2 regions of the Alteromonas sp. 009811495 genome follow, and region 2 is predicted to be linked to the other one. Evidence: predicted binding sites of a transcription regulator. Region 2 holds the regulator's gene; the other holds the start of a gene.
The links. Region 2 encodes FliA, which starts transcription of late flagellar genes. Its sites were predicted from a motif close to CTAAAGNTNNNNNNNNNNNNGCCGATA; they were not measured.
Positions count from the first base shown of each region.

Region 1: the regulator FliA is predicted to act here: its motif matches at 4,079-4,105, upstream of OZ660_RS10115 (VC2046/SO_2500 family protein).

Region 1 is NZ_CP113972.1:2,197,673-2,207,305, reverse strand. It holds gene OZ660_RS10135 (alpha/beta hydrolase) at 1-147, shown strand, start outside; gene OZ660_RS10130 (alpha/beta hydrolase) at 195-1,133, shown strand; gene OZ660_RS10125 (AraC family transcriptional regulator) at 1,414-2,313, shown strand; gene OZ660_RS10120 (tetratricopeptide repeat-containing response regulator) at 2,368-4,008, opposite strand; gene OZ660_RS10115 (VC2046/SO_2500 family protein) at 4,145-4,711, shown strand; gene trhO (oxygen-dependent tRNA uridine(34) hydroxylase TrhO) at 4,861-5,856, shown strand; gene OZ660_RS10105 (EF-hand domain-containing protein) at 5,915-6,157, shown strand; gene OZ660_RS10100 (DEAD/DEAH box helicase) at 6,289-7,629, opposite strand; gene OZ660_RS10095 (CoA transferase subunit B) at 7,723-8,376, opposite strand; gene OZ660_RS10090 (CoA transferase subunit A) at 8,376-9,083, opposite strand; gene OZ660_RS10085 (LysR family transcriptional regulator) at 9,188-9,633, shown strand, end outside.
Region 2 is NZ_CP113972.1:1,168,292-1,177,924, reverse strand. It holds gene OZ660_RS05355 (DUF2802 domain-containing protein) at 1-143, opposite strand, end outside; gene OZ660_RS05350 (chemotaxis protein CheW) at 207-698, opposite strand; gene OZ660_RS05345 (chemotaxis protein CheW) at 716-1,516, opposite strand; gene OZ660_RS05340 (ParA family protein) at 1,523-2,287, opposite strand; gene OZ660_RS05335 (protein-glutamate methylesterase/protein-glutamine glutaminase) at 2,313-3,443, opposite strand; gene OZ660_RS05330 (chemotaxis protein CheA) at 3,470-5,707, opposite strand; gene OZ660_RS05325 (protein phosphatase CheZ) at 5,720-6,475, opposite strand; gene cheY (chemotaxis response regulator CheY) at 6,510-6,893, opposite strand; gene OZ660_RS05315 (RNA polymerase sigma factor FliA) at 6,930-7,661, opposite strand; gene OZ660_RS05310 (MinD/ParA family protein) at 7,658-8,524, opposite strand; gene flhF (flagellar biosynthesis protein FlhF) at 8,530-9,633, opposite strand, start outside.

The DNA.
Region 1 (9,633 bases), 1.0 Mb from region 2:
GATAATCTAATGGAGCGTGCGGCATCAACAGACAAAACAATGCATATCGTTGACGGTGCAAACCACATGGACTTGTACGATGGTCAAGACGAAATGGAGAGTGCTATCAGTGCACTAGCACCTTTCTTCACCCGTACCTTAGGTTAATTTTTAGCTTATAGGAGGCACTCGTTGCCTCTTATAAGCGGAGAAATATGATGAACAGTCACAACGTAACGTTTCAAAATCATAACATGAATTGGCCAATGGCCGCGTTGGTTCTATATCCGGATGACTTTGACCAAAACTCATCTTATCCGACGGTAATCAGCGTGCATCCGTTTGGTAGTTGTAAAGAGCAAACTTCTGGCACCATCTACGGCAAAGCACTAGTAAAAGCGGGGTACGTCGTTATAGCTTTTGACGCGAGTTTTCAGGGGGAATCTGGTGGTACTCCGAGATACATCGAAGACCCTTCGCAACGAGTGGAAGATATCAGCCGGGCTATCGATTATGCTGTATCGCTTCCTTATGTGGATTCAAACCGAATAGCTGGTATAGGTGTTTGCGGAGGCGGTGCTTACGTAATTAGCGCAGCATTAACCGAAAAACGTTTACAGGCGGTTGTGGGCATCACGCCTGTTAATCTGGGGCGGCTGTTTCGGGAAGGTTTCAGTGAATATAATCCTTTAGGCGTATTAAGTTCTATGGCTGAACAGCGTACAAAAGAAGCTAGGGGCAAAGCATTACAGGTTAATGAACTATTGCCACCATCTCTTGCTACAGCGACTGAATTGGGGCTGACAGAGAGAGACGTTTATGAAGCGACTGAATACTACAAGACATCGAGGGGGCAAAGCGAAGGTGGAGCTACCAAGATGGTATTCTCAAATGCGCAACGAATACTTAGTTGGGATGCGTTTGCTTTTGCCGAAACGCTATTGACACAACCAGTTATGACCGTAGTCGGAAAGAAGGTTGGCGCCTTTGGTGCGTATCGGGATGGTTTGGAAATCTATGGTAAAGCAATAGCCAGTAAAGACCGTCAACTCGTTGAATTAGATGATATTTCTCATTATGATTTATACGACAGAAACCAGCCCGTTTCTCTGGCGATGGAACAAATTTTACCATTTTTAGAAAAGCACGTTTAAGGAGCGTCAGTGAACCTAAGTGTGCTTAGGTTCACCATAATAGCTTTACAGCCCGGCACCACCTATTTTGACAAATTGCTAAGACAGTACATTCACTAATAAACAGGTCCTAGTATTTAATAGTATGTGTGTTAAACAATTTACCTACAAGTTTGAATCGTCGGTGAAACTAACTAACTCGTTACTTTTACGTACTAGGTGATAAAAAAACAAAGTTGAAAACAGCGTGTCTTAAAGCAAATGCATATAAAGTATGTTCAAAAATATCAGAGAGTATTCAATGAATCCTGAGCAGAAATCGGTTACAAGCAATGAGCTTTTTCAACTGTTAGAATCGTTCACCAGAAAAGAAGGGGACTTTGAATCGGGCATACAAGGTCTTACCGTACATGTACGCAATGCCCCAACGGAACCCTTACATTGCATCTATACACTTAGCCTGGCAGTTGTACTGCAAGGCGGCAAAGAAATTCTGCAAGATAATGAAGTTACCCACTGCACAGCGGGACAGGCAATGTTGACTACTTTTGATCTTCCAGTTGTCTCACATGTTTCTAGCGCCTCTCGACACTCGCCTTTTTTAGCATTGATATTGAAAATGGATTACTCACTTATTATGCAAACTTGCGCGGAGTTAAAACTATCAAAACCACCTAAAGATATACGATTTAAAGCATTGACATCATATGAAGTCGATGAAGGTCTTTTAGATGCATTCAAGCGAATGCTGACCCTTGAGAAACAATCAACAATTAAAGCAGGCATATTGCCGCTCATTCAAAAGGAGATTGTGCTGCGCCTACTAGATAGTCCTCATGGTATGCATCTTCGCCATTTGGCGGCGCTAGGCTCACCAAATGGGAATGTTTTGAAAGCTATAACGTGGTTAAAACAGAATTTTGCTCAGGGCATCGGCATGAATGAGTTGGCTGAAAAAGCACACATGAGTGCATCTACATTCAGGCAACATTTCAAGGCCCTAACTGGAACAAGTCCATTGCAGTATCAGAAAACACTTCGTCTTCAAGAGGCGAGGGATCAGATGCTTATGAATGGGCTAGATGCAACACAAGCTTGTTCTGCTGTAGGCTATGAAAGTTCTACACAATTCAGTCGTGAGTACAGCAGGCTATTTGGGTTGCCCCCTCAAAAGGACATACAGCGATTGAAGAACATATAAAAATAGTAATTAAACTAGCAAATAAAAATCACAGTTGAAAAAAACAATTACCGCTTAAAACCCAATATATTTAGACAACTCTTCTCTTAGATTAATGTATTTTTCTTGGTAGGGTGGCTTCAAATTCATATCATCAATCAGCTTAAAAAGGCGTTTACATTCGTTGATGATTTTCATTTCGACTTTGTCTTGCGTTTTGGCAATTTGCAGTAAGCATTGCAGCAGGTTTAGTGATACGCCAGTATTAACAGGGGCATAGCCTTGGGCTAGAGCAAACGATGCTTTGGCTCTTTCGTAATCTTGTTTCTGATAATGCTGAATACCTTCTCTATTGAACTGTTGATAATTAGCGAGGTTTTGTTGCGCTTTCTTTTCTTGCTCGCTAAGCATGGAGCTACTATTGGCATCTAGCTTGTCTTGTCTACCTTCTAATATCTTAGACAGTTCAAGTGCGTCATCATATTCGCCAAGTTTGTACATTACATTAATGCTATCTGGAATAAACGCAGTCGGTAGTTCAGGGTATTTATTTTCAAGAGCTATTTGAGAATCTGATAGATGTCGTTTGGCATCAATGAGTTTTCCATCAATGGCGCTGACTCTTGCATTTACAATTTTTCCGAATATCTCAACATCGAACTCCCTGTCTATACGTTGTAAATGTTCATCAAATTTACCGCGTTGTAGAGTGAGAAGTGCTTCTTGTTGGTACTTGTTTCGCTGTTTCTTATCGTCGGAAAATTCTGCAACATCTAGCATTGCGCGGATAATACCGCACCAATGAAGGCTATTTTGATACACAGTACGTTTTGATAAATCCCAAATCGCTTGGCTTGAACTTGCTGCTAATACCAAATCCTGATTGGCCCGCGCTATATTGCAGGCCTGAAAGTGGCGCGTAAGCGAGAAAGGCGATAACTTTATCGCTTCTTTGATCGCTTCTATAGCCGCTTCGCCTTGCTTTAGCGCTTGATTTGCCTGAGCGATGATATCGTGGGCATCTGCATTAAAGCGGTTCTTCTTTATAATGCGTTTTGCTATGGAAATAGCTTTCTCGTTTTGCTCAAGTTGTAGATACGTTTTACCTAGTGCTACCTGAGCCCACAGAACGGGTTTTCCATTTATATAGTCTTGTAACACATCAAGCGCTTTAGATGGTTCGTTTATTTGCCAATAAAGTTCGATAAGTAGTTGTTCACAATGACCTTTGTAATGTGATGGAGAGGCTAGCAGTTCTTCAATATGGTCTATTGCTGCATTATATTCTTGTTGTTCTATTAGGCGATAAGCCTCTTTAAGAAACTGACGCTTTTGCCAGGCTCTTATGATGCGAGACTTAAGTTGAACCTGAGAAAAAGGTTTAATCAAAAAGTCATCGGGGCGTCTGTCAATTGAACCTAAAACCACAGGTCTTGCGCTATCTGCACTAATCAGTACAAAAACGGATGTTGGGTTAATCAGTCGTCTTGTGCGGAGTTCTTCTATAAGTTCGTAGCCATTCTTGTTGTCGGCACCAAGGTGAAGATCACAAACTATGATGTCGAATTTATGCTTCTTACATAGGGAAACGGCTTGTTCTGCAGACGATTTTGTAACGACATCGGATACACCCATAGAATGCATGAGCCCTTTCAACAACAGCAGGAATGGGCGTTGATCTTCAACAATCAAAACTTGTTTGTTACTAAATTGCATTTCCAATCCATGAATGGGTATCGCTTATAGCAGTATGATTATCTATTACGCGATAGAGAGCAATAATAAGCTCAAGAAAAACATTATCTTGCCGACAACCTAAGTATAAATTTGTACGTGATAAACGCCAGATATAATGTCAGCAGAAGAGTTAAAGACAAATAACACACCCCCAATAGACCCAAGTCTATTTTGGGAGTCTAGCGGTATTCTGTCTAAGGCGACTTCTCAAGGCGCTCTATTTTCACTTTATTTAGCCATGCAACAACATGCATTGGCAGAACCCATTCACATCAATAGTGCCGATACACTTAACGACAATAAACGCGGTAGTATCGATTCAACGCTTGATGCCCTAAATCACTACCCAAAGGCCAAACTTGAGGCAACGCCAAGTGATTGGAAAAACATGTCTGTTTTGTCGGAATTAATGAAAACAGACATTGCAACCGCAAGGTTGTTTCACGTTATGAACCCTCAACCACTTGCGCAAACTAACAACAAATTGCGACTACCAGATGATGTAATAGATAACTGTAGCTATGGTACTCAAAAGCGAGTAACTAAAGCGTATTCTAGTACACTAGATGAAGATAACGCGATGCTGTTTGATGTTGTCGAACAAAGCCACGCGTTTAATGAAAGTCACGCGTTTAATGACAACTTAACGTCCCGCCGCTGGGATGAATCTGTTGTTGCATAAATTATCATTTACCCATCATTACTTTGACTGATGCTAATTGCCAAAAGGCATAAACCAGCACTGACGTAGATTTGTTACTCTTAATCTGCTATATTGCGCGCCGCATTTTTGCACTGGTCTTACGCTCCAATCAGCAAAGGTTTAAAAACATGTCAAAATATATTGTATGTGCGATGTATAAATTCGTTGCACTTGAAAATTTCAAAGAAATGCGTCAGCCGCTTCTAGAGGCGATGGAAAGTAACGGCATTAAAGGTACGTTATTACTTGCTCATGAAGGTATCAATGGCACGGTATCTGGCACGCGCGAAGGTATTGATGCGCTACTTGCGTATTTAAACAATGATACTCGAATTAATCCTATTTCTTTTAAAGAATCACTTCACGATGAACAGCCGTTTTATCGTACTAAGGTAAAACTGAAAAAAGAAATCGTAACCATGGGTGTTGAAGGTATCAACCCGCGCAAAACGGTGGGTACCTACGTGAAGCCAAAAGATTGGAATGCGCTTATCAGCGATCCGGACGTTACCGTTATTGATACACGTAACGGTTATGAAATTGAAATTGGTACATTCAAAAACGCCATTGACCCGAAAACGGAAACATTTAGAGAGTTCCCTGAGTACGTGTCAAAAGAACTAGATCCAGCGAAAAATAAGAAAGTTGCCATGTTCTGTACAGGCGGTATTCGCTGTGAAAAATCTACTGCCTATCTAAAAGAGCAGGGGTTTGAAGAGGTTTATCACCTTGAAGGTGGAATTCTTCAGTATCTTGAAGACGTGCCAAAAGAAGAATCTATGTGGGAAGGCGACTGCTTTGTTTTTGATAATCGCGTTGCGGTTAATCACGACTTAGAAAAAAGCCACTATGAGCAGTGCTATGCTTGCCGTCTGCCTATTACTGAAGAAGACAAACAAAGCGATAAGTATGAAGCTGGCGTAAGCTGTCCACACTGTTATGGCACTCATACAGACGAACAACTTGAGCGTTTCCGCGAGCGTGAAAAGCAGGTACAGCTGGCTAAGGCACGTAAGCAAGAACACGTGGGTACTGAAGCGCGTTTAACCATGGAACAAAAACGTCAAGAGAAAGCGCAAGCTCAGCGTCTACGTGCACTAAAAGCAAAAGAAAATCAGGCATAGACAGTAAGTTAGAAGGGCGTTACACTCGTGTTTATTGCAGTTGAAATAAGGAACGCGAGTGAGCACTCAACTTTCAGAATCTAAAATTGAAGAAATTAGAAAAGACTTCAGCTTTTTTGACCGTGATGGAAATGGTCAAATCGATTTGCCTGAATTCATCGAACTTCTTACGGTGATCTCACCAAAGACAAAAGCGAGCCACGTACAAGAAGGCTTTAAACTCATCGACAGCAACGATGATGGCTTTATTGACTTCGAAGAATTTTTAGAGTGGTGGCAGGAGTGCTGGTGGGAATACTAATTGAGTATTTTCTAGTAGCCATATAGAACTAAAAAGCGAGCTCAGGGCTCGCTTTTTTTGTATTAATTTTTTACGGCAATCGCTGCTTGTTAGCGGTTTTAGCCATTAGTACTTATCACGTAATCCACGGGTTACTCTTCGTCAGCGGTATCTGTGTCGTCTTCCTGTGGCTTTCTTGGTTTGCGTTTTATCGGGACCATACCCACATCTTCACCGCCCATCGTATCGATACGCTTTTTATGCTGTGGTTTAACCGGTTTTGCCACCCGTTTTTTACCTTGCGCGCCAGCTTGTTTGCTCGCTTTTTTCTTTGCTGGAGCAAAGCCTTTAAAAGTAGCGGCATGTTCTGGGTGAGCACTGCACTCTAACGCGTATTGCAAATGGTTTTTAAGTGCTTCAAAGCTCTTCCAATCGCGAGGCCCAACTAAGGAAAATGCTTCGCCTTTTTGTCCTGCGCGGCCAGTACGGCCAATACGATGAATATATTCATCGGCGTTTTTAGGAAGATCAAAATTGACAACTAAGCCTACTTTAGAGAGATCAAGCCCACGTGATGCTAGGTCTGTTGTAACTAAGATACTGTGTTGACCACGCGCAAATGAACTCATAATTGCAGCGCGCTGGTTTTGTGGTAGATCGCCGCGAAGCGCAATAGCTTCTAAACCGTCTTCGTTGAGCAATGCTGCAATGCGGTCAGTATCTTCACGAGTAGCGGTAAACACAATGGCTTGATTGTAAGAACGGTTCGCTAACTCAGCGTGTAATATGGCATCTTTGTTATCGACGTTATCTGCAAAGAAACATTGCTGTTCTATATCGCCGTGCTGGGCAGTTGCATCACCCACAGCAACGCGCACAGCACTTTTCGTTAATTGCCCCGTCATGTGCTTCAACTCAATATTATCGAGTGTGGCAGAGAACAGCATAGTTTGGCGTTTTCGGTGGTCTGCGTAATCGTTTATCATTTTAAGCTGTGCAGCAAACCCCAAATCAAGCATGCGGTCAGCTTCGTCAAAAATCAGCAGCTCCAGACCGTTTAGATATACGCTTTTATCGAGTAGATGGTCAGCTACACGACCCGCTGTGCCAACGATGATATGTGGGTTACGGCGCAGTGCTTTTACTTGATCATTATAATTTTCACCGCCAACAATTAGCGAGCAAGTAAGGTTTAACCCTGTGCACATCGACTTAGCCTCAATAAACACCTGTTTCGCTAATTCGCGAGTTGGCGCTAATATCAACGCGCGCGGGTCTTGACGACTAAGCGCTTTTTGCGACATTAAACGATTGATAGCTGGAACTAAAAAAGCGAAGGTTTTACCTGAGCCTGTTTTTGAAGACGCAATAATATCTTTACCTTGAATAGCCGGTAACATAGTGCGTTCTTGAATTTCGGTGAGCGTTGAAATGTTTTTAGTTTCAAGCTTAGAAATGATTTTATGGTGGACAGGTAAATCGGTAACTTGCAAAGGGATGCCTCTTATAATAACGAATCGGCGCATTATCCCTTAATGATAGACATAATGAAAGAAGAGGGCATAAAGATGCCCTCTAAAATATGATTAAAGTGACATTTCTACCACATTGTCTGGAACAATAAGCTTGCCCGCTGTTTTTTCTTTAATCTCGTCAATACTAACGCCCGGCGCACGCTCTTGTAGTATAAACGCGCCGTCCTGCACGCTAAGTACTGCCAAGTCAGTGATAATCCGTGTGATACAATTTACGCCAGTTAACGGTAAGGTACATTCAGGCAGTAGTTTTGAATTGCCATGCTTGTCAGTGTGAGTCATGGTAACAATGATGTTTTTAGCGCCAGCTACAAGGTCCATAGCTCCGCCCATACCTTTAACCAGTTTACCAGGTATCATCCACGAAGCGATGTTACCGGAAACGTCGACCTCAAACGCGCCAAGTACCGTAAAATCAACGTGGCCACCACGGATCATGGCGAAGCTTTCAGCACTGTTGAAAATGGAGGCGCCGGTAATTGCAGTTACCGTTTCCTTGCCTGCGTTTATCATGTCTGCATCTACTTCTTCTTCAGTAGGGTAACGGCCCATACCTAAAAGGCCATTCTCTGATTGCAACATAACGCTAATATCGTCAGGCACATAGTTGGCGGCCAATGTGGGAATACCTATACCCAAGTTTACGTAGTCGCCATCTTTAAACTCTTGCGCTACGCGCATGGCAATTTGCTCTCTAGTTAGCATTATACTGCCTCCTTGCTTACGATACGTCGTTCAATGCGTTTTTCGAATGAGCCTTTGATAACGCGGTTCACGTAAATTCCCGGCGTGTGAATTTCACTGGGAGATAACTCTCCAGGCTCTACGATTTCCTCCGCTTCTACGATGGTAATTTTGCCTGCAGTAGCTGCCATTGGATTGAAGTTTTGCGCAGTGTGGCGATATACACAGTTACCAAATTTATCGGCTTTCCACGCCTTAACAATGGCAAAGTCACCAGTGATAGCGTGCTCTAGAATATATGGGCGGCCATTAAATTCTTTTACTTCTTTACCTTCGCCAACGGGTGTACCGTAGCCAGTTGCTGTATAAAATGCTGGAATGCCTGCTCCACCTGCTCGCATTTTTTCGGCAAGGGTTCCTTGTGGCGTAAGTTCTACCTCTAACTCACCATTTAATAATTGTTTTTCAAACAAGGCATTTTCGCCCACGTAAGAAGACACCATTTTTGCGATTTGCTTATCTTCAAGCAATAAACCAAGGCCAAAACCGTCTACGCCGCAGTTGTTAGAAACTACGGTTAGACCACTGACGCCCATTGTCTTTATTTGTGCAATTAAGCCTTCTGGAATACCGCAAAGGCCAAAACCGCCGGCAATGACAGTCATGCCATCTTGTAAACCTTTCATTGCTTCATCATATGAAGAAACGACTTTGTTGAAACCTGCCATTCACTCTCTCCAATTTGAATTGTTAACACTAAGTATCAACATTGTTGCTTATTATGTAAAATCGAATTAATCTTGCGATTAATAAATTATATTAATTAATGATTATGGATATTTCCTATCGTCGATTACGCGCGTTTATAGAGGTTGCTAAGTCATCTACGTTCGCCGAAGCCGCTGTAAACTTACATCTAACACAGCCAGCGTTGTCGTCGTCAATTAAAAAAATGGAGCAACAATTAGGTGGCAGGTTGTTTGAACGCAATACCCGCAACGTAAGCCTTACACCAGAAGGTGAATTGCTATTACCTAATGCCATTAGGTTACTTCGAGATTGGGACAATACGTTCTCTGATATGCAGAACTTATTCGCGATGGCAAAAGGACAATTGTCTGTATGTGCTATGCCGTCTTTTGCTGAGTCGCACTTGCCGATATTGCTAGCCCAGTTTCACCGTGCAGCACCGAACGTAAACATACGCGTTATAGATATCGTTATGGAACAAGTGATCAATGAAGTAACAACTGGCCGTTGTGAGTTAGGTTTTTCTTT
Region 2 (9,633 bases):
CCATGAGATGTAGTCAGGTTATCTAAATCGGCGCGAAGACGGTTGTGCTTCACTGTCAAAAACCCAACCATCAACACAAGTATGCCAATGATCACTATCAGAATTAAGTCAATTGCGGTAGGCGCTACAAGCTGCCAATCCATGGGCATAAAACCTTTGAAGAAATGAAAAAAGGCACTAACAGTGTAAGTTAGTGCCTTAAATTACTAAATGTTACTTAGCTCATCCCATTCTTCATCGCTAAGCAGCTTATTCAGGTCAACAAGGATAAGCAGTTCGCCATCGCGGTTGCTCACTCCCTGAATAAATTTAGCGCTTTCTTCAGTGCCAACATTTGGTGCACTGTCGATTTCAGAAGATTTCAGGTAAACCACCTCAGCAACACTATCTACCAAAATACCGACCACTTGCTCGTCAGATTCGATAATGACAATACGTGTGTTGTCGGTAATTTCAGTGGGTGGCAACCCAAAGCGGGCGCGTGTGTCAATGACAGTAACCACATTACCGCGCAGGTTAATAATACCTAGCACATAATCAGGTGCACCGGGTACAGGGGCTATTTCGGTATAACGCAATACTTCTTGAACTTGCATTACATTAATACCGTAAGTTTCTTCACCTAAGCGATACGTTACCCATTGAAGGACTTCGTCGTTGCTGTCAGTGGCATTGTTATTTGTACTTTTGTCGCTCATGAACCTGGCTCCCAATACTATGGCGTCTGGTCGTTACTGCCTAAGCCTTTGTTAAGCATAGATATTAATTCTTCAACGTCAATTAACGCGCACATTTTTTCTTTAACCATCCCGGCTAACCAAGGACGCTTACCTGTGGACTCGCGCCATTTAACGTCATCACTTGTTAAACTGACCGTATTAACGAGCTTTTCACTCGCTAATCCCCACGCACTCTCACCTAACATTATAAGATATCGGTAGTTTAGCGATTGTGCGAGGTTTTCGTCATATTTTTCTGGCATTACCCATTTTGCTGAGTCAACTACATTCAGTTTAGACTCTCTGTACAACATTACACCCATAAACCAATCAGGCTTGCCGAATAATGGGCCAATTTTTTCAATCTGATGAATACCTCCAAGTGTAGTCAAAGGTACTGCTAATGTTAAACCTGCAACCTCAAAGAATAACGCTTGGAAATGAGAACCGAGACTATCCTTTAGTGGTATTTTTGCAGGCGCTACATATTCGCCCGCCTTTTCGTCTTCTTGAGAACGCGTTTCAGTGACGGGAACTTGCTCATCACTATGGCTACTTTCTTGTACTGGTTCCGCTAAAAATGAGGTAACGTCTTGTACAATTTTCTCTTGCTCGTCATCCACTGTATGAAAGCGCGTGGTAGCGCTTAATGCCTCTTCGGCCATTTTTTGGGATGCTTGCTCAAGCAATCTAGCCGTACGCGCAGTAACATCTTCCGGTGTTTCTGGCTCTTTTAGTAGGCTATCAAGATATGCCTCCATGACGTCTTCACGGGCAAAAGGCGATTGCTTGGTCATTCTTTGTTACTTCTCCAGCACTTTTAATAATTTTGCATAAGCCGATACACCGCGCGTCTTGGGATACGCCGCCGAAATTGGCAACTGAACTAAGCTTGCATCTCTGAAATGGGTATCAACAGGAATAACACCATGCCAAACCCGCTCGCCATAATCATTCATCAACCGTTTTCTTGATGCCAAAGCCGCGTTGGTGCGCTTATCAAACATCGTTGGAATGATAATGGTATCAAACGTTTTATCTAGTGAACGCCCCATTATTTCCATCGTGCGTATCATTCTATCGAGCCCCTTTAATGCAAGGTACTCGGTCTGCGTTGGCACTATTACCTTATGACAAGCCGCCAACGCATTCACCATCAAGACCCCTAACACGGGAGGGCAATCTATAATGGCTACGTCAAATTCGTTCTCTATTTTAGCGAGTGCTTTTTTCAACACTAGCCCCATTCCCTGCTCGCTCCCCATGGTTCTATCAAGCGTAGCTAGGGCCATGGTTGCAGGTAAGACATAAAGATTGTCGATTTTCGTAGGACTTAAACAGTCCATTACGTTATCGGCGGTTATGTTATTAGATTTAATAAAAATATCGTAAACAGAATGACTTGAAGCTTCAGCGTCGATACCAAAGTAATAGCTTAAGGAAGCATGAGGGTCGGTATCGATCATCAATACCCGCTTGCCTTTTTGCGCAAGCAACCCTCCAAGGCTTACCGTAGTGGTTGTTTTACCTACGCCGCCTTTTTGATTTGCTACCGTCCACACTTTCATGTCTATTATTCCATTACACGCTTGTCTAGCGCATTTCAGATTGTATACAGCTACTTATATCGTCGATATTGATACTCTTAGACGATATATTTTCTACCGCCACAGCTTGAGGCATGCCATATACGACACAAGAATCTTGATCCTGCGCCCAAATGGTCGCCCCTAAACCTTTAAGCGTGCGACAGCCTTCTCTTCCGTCTGCGCCCATGCCTGTTAATATTACGCCAAGTACATCACCGCCATAAGCGCGAGCAATTGAGCTAAACGTTAAGTCAACACTGGGTTTGTAACTTACTTTATCGGCAGCACTGGCTTCGACAATGGTAATCGTTTTGTTTACACCGGCAGATTCAATGATCATTTGCTTGCCACCCGGCGCTAAGTACGCGTGTCCCGGTTTAAGTACATCGCCAGTTTCGGCTTCTTTTACACTTATTTTGCAATTGGAATCTAAACGCTGAGCAAACGCAGACGTGAATGTACCCGGCATATGCTGAACAAGGACAATTGGATAAGGGAAGTCTGCAGGTAGCGGCGACAATACCTTCTGTAACGCGACAGGCCCTCCAGTTGATGCACCTATTGCTAAGCACTTATAGTGCTTGCCGCTTGGCCTTACCGAAGACACCGTTGGCTGTGTTGCCGCGTCTTTACGGCCAGACAACAAACCTGAACTTCTAAAAAAAGCCGGTTTAGGCGCATTTTCTGGAAGGCGTCTTGTTTCTACAGAGCGCATAACAGGGCGTTTAAGACCAACACCGCGTCGCGCAATAAGACGAACTTTTGTACACAATAAACGTGTCGCATCTTTTCTATCTTGCGCGATGTCTTCAAATTTCTTTGGCAGAAAATCGAGTGCCCCCGCTTCTAACGCATCAAGTGTGGCTTGCGCGCCATGATGGGTTAGCGAGGAAAACATCAGTATAGGAGTTGGACGCTTCTCCATAATGGCTTTTACCGCAGAAATTCCATCCATGATCGGCATTTCCACGTCCATTGTTATTACGTCTGGAGTGAGGGTTTCTAACTTCTCGAGCGCATCTCGCCCATTTCTCGCTTCGCCTACTACTTCCAACTCTCTATCGGCATCGAGAATTTCTTTCACTCGACGTCGATAGAAAGTAGAGTCGTCCACGACCAGGACTTTAAAGACCATGGATTACTTTTCCTATTATTACAGCCCTACTTTATGGGCTTACGGGCGTAACGCTTCAGTAGACTCGGTATATCCAATATAAGTGCAATACCACCATCAGATGTTATTGTCGCACCAGCCATACCCGGCGTGCCCTGTAAGAGCGCATCTAACGGCTTAATAACCACTTCTTCTTGACCAATTAATGCATCAACCACAAAGCCGACTTGCTGCGTTCCAATCTGTACCACAACAACGTGTCCTTTTTCTTTATCGATGTTCTTAGGACCACGAATCAGCCATTCCCCAAGGAAGAACAGCGGAATAGCTTTGGAGCGGACAATCATCGTCAGCTGACCATCAACCGTATTGGTTTTCTTGATGTCCATGTTAATAATTTCATTAACTGCACCAAGCGGTAACGCAAAGGTTTGTTTGCCTACCACAATCATTAAGGTTGGAAGTATGGCTAGAGTAAGCGGTACTTTGATGTCTAATCGCGTACCTTTACCAAGCTGCGAGTCGATATTAACGGTACCGTTTAGTTGGTTAATCTTGGTTTTAACCACATCCATACCCACACCACGGCCCGAAATATCACTAATTTCAGTTTTGGTTGAGAACCCAGGGGCAAAGATAAGATTAAAAGCTTCCACGTCTGACATACGAGCTGCAGCATCTGCATCAAGCACACCGCGGCTTATCGCAATTTCTTTAAGCTTTTCGGGATCCATACCTTTACCATCGTCTTCGATAGTAAGAAGGATGTGATCGCCTTCTTGTGATGCAGACAGCTGAACCGTCCCCATGCGCGGTTTACCGGCCGCTGCGCGGTCATCAGGCATTTCAATACCATGGTCCACTGAGTTTCTCACCAAGTGAACCAACGGATCGGCCAATGCTTCAACCAAGTTCTTATCTAGATCGGTTTCTTCACCAACCAACTCAAGGGTAATTTCTTTCTTGAGGCTTCGAGCGAGGTCGCGTACAACGCGGGGGAATCGACCAAATACCTTTTTGATTGGCTGCATGCGGGTTTTCATTACCGCGCCTTGCAAGTCGCCTGTTACAACATCAAGGTTAGCAATAGCTTTCGACATACTTTCGTCATTGCTATTAATACCCAAACTAATAAGGCGATTTCGAACCAATACCAACTCGCCGACCATATTCATAATCTGATCTAAGCGTTTGGTGTCAACACGCACTGTAGTCTCAGCCGGAGGTGCTGCTGGTGCGGCTTTTTTATCGTCTTTTTTGGGTGCTTCTTTCTTCGCTGCCCCAGCAGGCGCTGGAGCAGGAGCGGCTGCTGCAGCCTTTTGCGGCGCTGGACTAGCCTTAGGTGCTGCTGGCGCTTCGCTTTTCGCTTTGTTAATCGCGTCGGTAGCCGCTTTATCTACCACTGGCTCAGCGGGCGTTGACGATTGTTTGGTAGGACCTTGCCCCGAACCATGCAATTGATCAAGTAGCGCTTCAAACTCGTCGTCAGTAATTTCTTCATCGCTTGATGCAGATACCGGTGCCGCTGGCGCAGGTGCTGATGCAGGTGCTGCATCTTCGCTACCGCCAAATTGACCTTTACCGTGTAAATCGTCAAGAAGCGCTTCGAATTCTTCATCGGTGATGTCATCGCTATCACCGCCTGCGCTTGGTGCAGGTTCAGCGGCTTTCGCTGGCGCTGCCGCTTTTGGTGCAGACTGACCGGGAGCACTTGAACCATGAAGTTCATCTAGCAAGGCTTCGAATTCATCTTCAGTGATTTCATCAATGCCACCACCGTCACTTGACGACGATGTAGGCTCTGACTCTTCAATAACAAGTTCAGGCTCATCCTCAACCTCTGCAGGCTGAGTTGCACTGGGTGCAGTATCGCCAAAGATATTTTCGTCAGGAGATTCTGGGCGACTTAGTTTGTGTAATAAGTCGACAAGATGTGCATCTGCAGGTTCTAGAGGATCACGCGCTTTAACACGTTCAAACATCTCTACCACCACATCGGTGGCCTGCAAAATAATATCCATTAACTCCGGCGTGAGTGTACGTTGCCCGTTTCGCATAACATCGAAAACGTTTTCGGCCCCGTGGCATATTTCAACCAACTCAGTCAGGGATAGAAACCCTGCTCCGCCTTTAACAGTATGGTAGCCGCGGAAAATTGCATTCAGCAAATCCGCGTCTTCTGGATTGTTCTCAAGATCAACGAGCTGTTCTTGTAATTGTTCAAGTATCTCTCCAGCTTCTACTAGAAAGTCCTGTAATATATCCTCGTCAACATCAAACGACATGCGCCCGCTCCCCTAAAAACCTAAGCTAGACAAAAGATCATCTACATCATCTTGGCCAGAAACAACATCATCGCGATTTTCCGCGTCGATAATTGGGCCTTCCGCTTGTACACCATCATTTTTATCGGCCTTAACGCTAGAAGGTTTAGAATGTTCTGAACCGTCGCGCTCGCCAAACATGGTTAACATGTTTACTAGGCTGTCCTCGACTTCTTTTACCAAGTCGATAACGCGGCGAATTACCTGACCAGTTAAATCTTGATAACCCTGTGCCATCAATACTTCTGTCAGTAACTGTGTGAGCTTAGTTGATTGCTCTGCGCTTTCTTCAAGTAAGTTATCTAAATCTGCACAAAGCGCTTTGAACTCGCCTAATTCTATTTGGCGGCTCATTAGCTTTTTCCACTCAGGCATCACTTTCTCGATGCGCTCAGCGAGCGTTTCTGCAATTGGCATGCTCGCTTCTACTGCATCCATAGTAGTATTAGCAGCTTTTTCAGTTTCTTCAATGACGTATGTCAGACGAGACTGTGCATCAGGCATATCTTCGGTCGCAAGATTCTTAATGCGATCGTCAATCTGAAAATTATTGAGCGCATCATGAAGTTGACGCGTCAGTTTTCCTACTTCTGCAAACAGCTCAACATTCTCCTTCATTGAGGCTGCTTCAAGTAGCGCATTGGCAGAAGCGTTGTCACCCTCTTCAAGATAGGCAACAAGTTGTTTAGCTTCGTCCAATGTAATCGGAACGTTTACATTTGGTGACATCCAGTAAACCTCGTTTCTCTGGTGAGCGTCTGGATCAACCTAAACGTTCGAAAATTTTATCCAATTTTTCTTTTAATGTTGCAGCTGTGAAAGGCTTAACTACATAGCCATTTACGCCGGCTTGCGCTGCCGCAACAATTTGTTCTTTCTTGGCTTCAGCAGTAACCATTAGCACAGGCAAATGCTTCAGTTTGTCATCGGCACGAATAGCACGTAGCAAGTCAATTCCTTGCATGCCCGGCATATTCCAATCGGTAACGACAAAGTCAAAGTCGCCTTGCTGTAGCATTGGCAACGCCGTACTTCCGTCATCCGCTTCCTGGATGTTGGAGAAACCCAAGTCTTTAAGTAGGTTTTTGATGATACGTCTCATGGTAGAAAAATCGTCAACCACGAGAATTTTCATACTTTTATCCAAAATAGCCTCCAGTGAGGGGTTAATTGTTATTAATATCTATTCTTCGTCAGCTTGCCACGACTTCATTCGTGATTTGAGTTTTAACATGGCCTGACTGTGAATTTGGCTTACTCTCGATTCACTAACATCAAGTACTTCACCTATTTCTCGTAGGTTTAGCTCTTCATCATAGTATAAAGAAAGCACGATAGCTTCTCGTTCAGGTAATGTTGTAATCGCATGGGCTAACGCCTTTTGGAAAGCACCTTGCATCAAGTCTTCAAGTGGTGCGTCGCTACCCCGATTTTGTTCAGTCGAAATAACGTCCTCAGACACACCTAAATCTTCAATGCCAACCAACTTACCAGCATTTACTTCATTCAACATTTGATGATAGTCCTGCAAACTCACATTGAGTTTAGCAGCAATATCAGAATCTCTGGCATCGCGTCCAGTCTCGCCTTCTACTTGCGAAATGGCTTCTGTTATCGCGCGACCGTTGCGATGCACTGACCGCGGCGTCCAATCGCCTTTTCGAATCTCGTCCAGCATAGCACCGCGGATACGAATACCCGCAAAGGTTTCAAAGCTCGCACCTTTCGAGCCGTCAAAATTGCGAGCAGCTTCTAATAAACCAATCATGCCTGATTGAATTAAATCGTCAACAAGTACACTAGCGGGCAAACGCGCCATCAAGTGATGAGCGATACGTTTAACCAAAGGCGCATGTCGTTCGACTAACTGCGACTTATCGGTTTGTTGTTGATAAGCTGCTGCCTTGCTATTCAACGCTGATTTCCTACTGCTTTCTCTGCAACCAACTGTTCAATAAAAAACTCTAAATGACCACCTGGCTGAGCCGGGATTGGCCATGACAATGCCTTGTTAGCCAGTTGAGTAATTGCAACGGCAGCAGGCGAACCTGGGTAGGCATCGACGATAGCGGTTTGTTTGCGTACCGCTTTACGAATATTTTCATCAAACGGGACAGTTGCCACTAATTCTAGTGCAACATCCAAAAATCGACCTGTTACTTTACTTAATTTACTAAACAGCTCTTGCCCTTCCCGCACGTCGCGCACCATATTGGCGACCACTTTAAATCGAAACACACCGTGTTCGCGATTCAAAATTTTGATCAGCGCGTAAGCGTCAGTTAATGATGTAGGCTCGTCGCACACTACAACCATAATATCCTGCGACGCTTTAGAAAAGCTTAATACCATGTCTGAGATACCCGCTGCGGTATCGACGATGAGAACATCAATTTGTGAACGTAATTCACTAAAGGCGCGTATTAAACCCGCATGCTGAGTAGGTGATAACTCTGCCATTGACTGTGTACCCGATGTCGCTGGCGCAATCTTGATTCCATGCGGACCAGTGACGAGTACCTCATCAAGCGTGCATTCACCCGATAATACGTGAGAAAGATTTTTCTCGACGCGAAGACCTAACATCACATCGACATTAGCCAGACCTAGGTCTGCATCGAGAACCATTACACGCTTACCCTGCTTAGCCATAGCAATGGCGGTGTTTAGTGTAATATTTGTTTTACCGACGCCACCTTTACCTCCGGTGACGGCAATAACTTTGATTAACCTTGATTGCTTCATTTTTCTTAAGCTACTCGCTTGGTCGTCAATCATACTGCTTATGCTGTTTTAATGGCGTTGTTACTACTAGTATGATTCAAACCGTACTTTTTATAAAGCTTTGCAGCAGCAGAAACCAAAGATTTTGCTTCTGCAATCTTAATGTCTTCTGGTACTTTTTGCCCATCGGTGACATAACTAACCGGTAACTGGTACTCAACTGCAGCACTAAGCACCTCTCCTAAAGAGTAGCACTCATCTAACTTTGTGAAAATACAGCCACTTAGTTCAATTTCATCATACGCTTTAATTATTCTTTGCAGTGCAGGATATTGTGTATTTGCCTGCGCTACCAAATATTTTTTCACTTGTGGCATTTGACCATTGTCAAATTGCTTAATTTGTTTAATCAAACGGCTATCTCGCTGACTAAACCCTGCTGTATCAATCAATACTAGACGCTTGTGACGCAGTTGGAAAAGTAAATCTGCTAACTCTTCGCTGGTTTGTGCTTTTCTTACTGTACAGCCAATTATCTTTCCGTAAGTAGCCAGTTGTTCAAACGCAGCTATTCTGTACGTATCAATGGTGATCATTGCCACTGATTCTGGGCCGTACTTTTGGGCATATCGCGCAGCCAATTTTGCTACCGTGGTTGTCTTTCCCGTTCCAGTAGGACCCACCAATGCAACAGCGCCTTGTGCGGTAAGTATATCGTTACCTGTTACATTTATGCGATTAGCCAATAGGTTAAGAAGGTAAACCCACGCTTCGCGCTCATTGTAGTGAGCAGGCGTGTAATTTATTAGCTGAGTCGCAAGCGCATGACTTAAACCCATATCGGTTAAACGCGTTATCAAATATTGATGAACGGGTTTTTGACGCTTATTCTTCGCTTCCATCAAATCAGCCACCTGATATTGCAAGACGTTTCTTAGCGAGGCGAGTTCTTCTTTGATTTGAGCAAGTTCGTCTGATTGATTAGGCGCAGTTTCATCTATGCTTGATGCTTGATGTGAAGGAAACGCATCTGCTTGCTCATAGCGGCTCGCACGGGATTGAGGTTGAGGCTGAGCAGCTTCAACTTCATCAATAAAGTCATCAGAAAAGTTAAGGTGCGATGCAATTTCATTAGCATGCTGCGCATTGGCAGAGGTATCTTT